2 regions of the Sodalis sp. RH16 genome follow, and region 1 is predicted to be linked to the other one. Evidence: predicted binding sites of a transcription regulator. Region 1 holds the regulator's gene; the other holds the start of a gene.
What was found. Region 1 encodes CRP, which controls carbon source genes, mostly activating them, when cyclic AMP is high. Its sites were predicted from a motif close to ATGTGANNNNNNTCACAT; they were not measured.
Positions count from the first base shown of each region.

Region 2: a site for CRP is predicted at 1,446-1,463, ahead of yrbN (protein YrbN). Genes of this name have one in related genera too.

Region 1 is NZ_CP178737.1:2,280,872-2,284,019, reverse strand. Features, by position in the region: gene ACL2XJ_RS10385 (phosphoribulokinase) at 1-543, shown strand, start outside; gene ACL2XJ_RS10380 (OsmC family protein) at 590-997, opposite strand; gene crp (cAMP-activated global transcriptional regulator CRP) at 1,312-1,944, shown strand; gene ACL2XJ_RS10370 (YccS/YhfK family putative transporter) at 1,996-3,148, shown strand, end outside.
Region 2 is NZ_CP178737.1:509,093-512,240, reverse strand. Features, by position in the region: gene pnp (polyribonucleotide nucleotidyltransferase) at 1-326, shown strand, start outside; gene nlpI (lipoprotein NlpI) at 477-1,364, shown strand; gene yrbN (protein YrbN) at 1,469-1,528, shown strand; gene ACL2XJ_RS02320 (DEAD/DEAH family ATP-dependent RNA helicase) at 1,540-3,148, shown strand, end outside.

The DNA of each region.
Region 1 (3,148 bases):
ATTCCCGGCACCTTTACTCCCTGGCAGCCGCTGCCGGAGCCGACGGATGTGCTGTTTTACGAGGGGCTGCACGGCGGGGTGGTTACCGACCACCATAATGTGGCGCAGCATGTGGATCTCCTGGTGGGTGTAGTACCCATCGTCAACCTGGAATGGATACAAAAGCTGGTGCGCGATACCAGCGAACGCGGACACTCCCGGGAAGCGGTGATGGATTCCGTGGTGCGATCGATGGAAGACTATATCAGCTACATCACACCGCAATTTTCCCGTACCCATATCAATTTTCAACGGGTTCCCACGGTGGACACGTCCAACCCCTTTGCCGCCAAGGCCATCCCTTCGCTGGACGAAAGCTTTGTGGTAATTCACTTTCGCGGCCTGGATCATATCGACTTCCCCTATCTGCTGGCGATGCTGCAGGGGTCGTTTATTTCCAATATCAATACGCTGGTGGTACCGGGAGGGAAAATGGGGCTGGCGATGGAACTGATCATGGGACCATTGGTAAAGCAGCTGCTGGAAGGCAAACGCATTGAATAAACCGGGCGCGGCCGGAGCGTCGCGCCCGCGGTAACGCATCCGTCATTCAGGACGGCAAACGCACTTCAAAACTATGGGTAACGTTCACGGATTTGCCGAGCATCAAAGACACCGAGCAATACTTTTCCGCTGACAGCTCCACCGCCCTTTCGACGATTTTGTCGGTGAGCCCCGTGCCGGAAACTATAAAATGTAAATTAATATGGGTAAATAACCTCGGCGCTTCGTCGCGGCGTTCAGAGGTCAGCTTGACTTCGCAATCACGCACATCCTGACGCCCTTTTTGCAGAATCGATACCACGTCGATGGCGCTGCACCCCCCAGCCGCCATAAGTACCATTTCCATTGGGCTGGGCGCTTTTTCCCCTGCGTTGCCATCCATCAAAATCTGGTGGCCGGAGGCGGATTCACCTATAAAAGACAGACCTTCGACCCATTTTACTCGTGCTTGCATTATGATGACTCCAGATAAAAAGTTTTTCCTGCACCCTACATTTTTATTGGAAAGGTGGCAATGTTACCTAACATACTTCATGCTGATGCAAGACAACAGAAGACACTGCTTCAAACCTATGCTAAAAACAAGGCTGGATCGACCTCATGATAATGAAAGGGCAAGAGAGCGATCGGAACATCACTAAAACCAGACCCTAATAAGTTCCCTAACGTCGCTCCGTTTACAACGGAGATGGATCGATAAAACAGCGCCGTAATAGGGAATACGATGTCCTGAACAAGGACAGCGATGACAAAAGAGGATAACAGCGAATGGTTCTCGGCAAACCGCAAACAGACCCGACTCTCGAATGGTTCCTGTCTCATTGCCATATTCACAAGTATCCATCGAAGAGTACGCTAATACATCAAGGCGAAAAAGCTGAAACACTTTACTACATCGTCAAAGGCGCCGTCGCGGTGCTGATAAAAGATGAAGAAGGTAAAGAGATGATCTTGTCCTACCTTAACCAGGGGGATTTTATCGGGGAATTGGGCTTATTCGAAGAAGGCCAGGAGCGCAGCGCCTGGGTTCGTGCGAAAACCGCTTGTGAAGTGGCTGAAATTTCTTATAAAAAATTCCGGCAACTGATTCAGGTGAATCCGGATATCCTGATGCGTCTGTCGGCGCAGATGGCCAGCCGCTTGCAGGTCACCTCGGAAAAAGTCGGTAATCTGGCGTTTCTCGACGTCACGGGACGTATCGCGCAAACCTTGCTTAATCTGGCGAAACAACCCGACGCCATGACCCACCCCGACGGCATGCAAATCAAGATTACCCGCCAGGAAATCGGCCAGATTGTCGGCTGTTCCCGTGAAACGGTGGGCCGTATTCTGAAAATGCTGGAAGATCAAAATCTCATCTCCGCACACGGCAAGACCATTGTCGTTTACGGTACGCGTTAAACGTTAATCAAACAGGCGTGGTACTCTGTGCCACGCCTGCTTGTTGGCAGCATGTGGCGTCGACTGATCTATCACCCCGAAGTCAACTATGCCTTGCGGCAAACCATCGTGCTTTGCCTGCCGGTGGCGATAGGGCTATTGTTCGGCAGCCTGCAGAACGGCCTGCTGTTCTCCCTGGTGCCCGCCTGTTGCAACATCGCCGGCCTGGATACCCTGCATAAACGCTTTTTTAAACGCCTGGCCATCGGCGGTACGCTGTTCGCCGTCAGCAGCGTACTGATCCAGTGGCTGCTCTTTGTACACGTACCCTTGCCCTTTATCATGGTGGGCCTGGCGCTGGTGCTGGGCGTCACCGGTGAAATCAGTCCGTTGCACGGGCGGTTATTACCCGCCTCCCTTATCGCCGCCATTTTTACCCTCGGCCTGACCGGCAACGCCCCGGTGTGGATCCCGCCGCTGCTGTATATCGCCGGTACCGCCTGGTACGGGCTGTTTACCGGCCTGTGGTTCCGATGGCTTAAAGAGCAGCCGATGCGGGAAACCCTCAGCCTGCTCTATAGAGAGCTCGCGGATTATATCGAGGCGAAATACAGCCTGCTGACCCAGCATACCGACCCGGAAACCGCCCTGCCGCCGCTGTTTGCCCGGCAGCAGCGGGTGATTGATCTGATTGCGCAAATTTACCAGCAGCTGCATATGCTGTCGGCCAACCATCAGCTTCAGTACAAACGTCTGCTGCGGACATTTCAGGTGGCTCTGGACCTGCAAGAGCATATCGCCGTCAGTTTGCATCAGCCGGACGAAGTGCAGAAGCTGGTGGAGCAGAGTCACGCTGAAGCGGTGATCCGCTATAATGCCCAATTGATTGCCGCCCGGCTGCGGGTGGTAGCGGACGATATCCTTTATCATCGGTTATCGGGCCGTTTCACCATGGCGGAAGCCCTGTCGGCGGTGGAAAAAATTGCCCAGCGAAATCCGGATAATCCGGTGGGGCAATTTTGTTTTTATCACTTCAGCCGCATCGCCCGGCTGCTCAGGACGCAACGTCCGCTCTACCGGCGGGATATCATGGCGGATAACCAGCAACGGCTCTCTTTCTGGCAGGCGCTGCGCAGCTACTGTTCGCTCAAATCCATGGCGCTGCGCAACGCCGCCCGGCTGGGCATTATGCTGGCCATCGGCAGCAGCCTGGGACTGGTGTTCA
Region 2 (3,148 bases), 1.8 Mb from region 1:
CTGCCACCGACGGTGAGAAAGCGCGCCATGCCATTCGCCGTATCGAAGAGATTACCGCTGAAATTGAAGTGGGCCGGGTCTATAATGGTAAAGTGACGCGTATTGTCGATTTTGGCGCCTTCGTGGCAATCGGCGGCGGCAAAGAAGGTCTGGTGCATATTTCCCAGATTGCCGACAAGCGTGTGGAAAAAGTGGCCGACTATTTGCAAATGGGACAAGAAGTGCCGGTCAAGGTATTGGAAGTTGATCGTCAGGGGCGCGTGCGTTTAAGCATCAAAGAAGCCACCACGCCCGGTCAGGATGCGGCAGTACCTGAAGTAGAATAAATCGGCACGATAAAAGAGTATAATTACTGTTAGCGCAATTTACAGCTCCTTACGCGGTAGGGAGCTGATCGTATCACAAGGGCGGGACGCCTTGTGTTAAGCCGATGGGGGACAGGACGTTCATCCAATGTTTTTCTTCGGGAGTGGGAAATGAGGCCTTACTTGCGCTGGTGGTTCGTTGCGATGGCGTTTATGCTGGCAGGATGCAGCAACATTGATTGGCGTAGTAAAGATGACGTATTAGCTGTTCCCTTACAGCCGACGTTACAACAGGAAGTCATCCTGGCGCGCATGGAACAAATCCTGGCGAGCCGGGCACTAACCGATGATGAACGAGCACAGCTATTATATGAGCGCGGAGTGCTGTATGATAGTCTTGGGTTGCGTGCGCTAGCGCGGAATGATTTTTCACAAGCGCTGGCAATACGACCCGATATGCCGGAAGTTTTTAATTATCTCGGCATATATTTAACGCAGGCAGGCAATTTTGATGCTGCCTATGAAGCGTTTGATTCTGTACTAGAGCTTGATCCAACTTACAATTACGCGTATTTAAACCGTGGCATCGCCTTGTATTATGGAGGCCGCTACCGTTTAGCGCAGGATGATCTGCAGGCGTTTTATCGCGACGACCCAAATGATCCATTCCGTTCGCTGTGGCTTTACCTGGTGGAGAAGCAAATCGACACCAACAAAGCCAAAGACGCGCTGGCACAGCGCTATCAGAAAGCGAACAGGGGGCAATGGGGATGGAATATTGTCGAGTTCTACCTGGGGGACATCAGTGAAACAACGCTGATGGAGCGCCTTAAGGCGGACGCAACGGATAACACTTCGCTCGCCGAGCATCTCAGTGAAACTGACTTCTATTTAGGTAAACACTACCTGAGTCTGGGGGACAAGAACTCCGCTTCGGCGCTGTTCAAACTGACGGTCGCTAACAACGTACATAACTTTGTTGAGCACCGCTATGCATTGTTGGAATTGGCGCTTTTAGGCCAAGGGCAAGACGACCTATCAGAATCGGACCAGCAATAGCTGACGAACTAAACAACTCAGCCCGATACCTTTTTTTTATCACCTGCGAGGGTGAGGGCTTGTTTGTCCGTTTTTAATCCAATTTGAGCCGGTTCACACTTTTGATGAAAATGACTGAAAGTTTTCACGACGAGGTATGTAGACTGGCCGCCATGATGAAATGAGGCACGTGTACATGTCTGAAGTTGAAACCTCCTTTGCTGATTTGGGACTCTCCACTCCCATCCTCAACGCTCTTCTCGATCTGGGCTACGAAAAACCATCGCCAATCCAGTTAGAGTGTATCCCGCAGTTGCTGGCGGGCCGTGATGTCCTGGGCATGGCGCAAACCGGGAGCGGGAAGACCGCTGCGTTTGCTTTGCCCCTATTACATAATATTGATGCGGAACTGGCCGCTCCCCAAGTGCTGGTTCTGGCGCCGACCCGTGAGTTGGCGGTACAGGTCGCGGAAGCGATTTCCGATTTTGCCAAGCATATGAAAGGCATTAACGTGGTGGCGCTTTACGGCGGCCAGCGTTATGACGTCCAGTTGCGCGCCCTGCGCCAAGGGCCGCAGGTTGTCGTGGGTACGCCGGGTCGTCTGCTGGACCATTTGAAACGCGGCACCCTCGATTTATCCAAACTCAGCGGTTTGGTGCTGGATGAAGCCGATGAAATGCTGCGTATGGGCTTTATCGAAGACGTGGAAACCATTATGGCGCAAATCCCCGCCAAGCATCAGACGGCGCTGTTTTCCGCCACGATGCCTGAGGCGATTCGCCGGATTACCCGTCGTTTCATGAACGATCCGCAGGAAGTCAGGATTCAGTCCAGCGTGACCACCCGTCCCGATATCAGCCAGAGTTACTGGACGGTGCACGGCATGCGCAAGAATGAAGCGCTGGTGCGTTTCCTCGAAGCGGAAGATTTCGACGCCGCCATCATCTTCGTGCGCACCAAAAACGCCACGCTGGAAGTGGCGGAAGCGCTGGAGCACAGCGGTTACAACAGCGCCGCCCTTAACGGCGATATGAACCAGGCCTTGCGTGAACAAACCCTGGATCGCCTGAAGGACGGTCGTCTGGATATTCTGATTGCCACCGATGTGGCGGCTCGCGGACTGGATGTGGATCGTATCAGCCTGGTGGTGAACTATGATATTCCGATGGATTCGGAATCCTATGTGCACCGTATCGGCCGTACCGGCCGTGCGGGCCGCGCCGGACGCGCGCTGCTGTTCGTTGAGAACCGCGAACGCCGTTTGCTGAAGAATATCGAACGTATCATGAAGCTGGCTATTCCAGAAGTGGAAATCCCTACCGGCGAGTTGCTCAGCCAGCGCCGTCTGGAAAAATTCGCCTCGAAGGTCCAGGCCCAGTTGGAAAGCAGCGATTTGGATATGTATCGCGCCCTGCTGGCGAAGCTTCAGCCGCTGGAAGAGCTGGATATGGAAACCCTGGCCGCGGCACTTCTGAAAATGGCCCAGGGCGAACGTCCGCTGATCCTGCCGCCGGATCCGGTTATTGACCGTCGTCCGCGCCGTGAATTCCGCGAACGTGATGAACGCCGCCCGGAAAGCGCCGGTGCCGGTGGTGAACGTCCGGCACGCCGTGAACGTCGCGACGTGGGTGAAATGGATTTGTACCGCATTGAGGTGGGCCGTGACGACGGGGTGGAAGTTCGCCATATCGTGGGCGCCATTGCCAACGAAGGCGATATCAGCAGCCGGTACATCGGCAATATCAAGCTGTTCGCTTCCCACTCCACCATCGAACTGCCGAAGGGTATGCCGGGGGATATGCTGT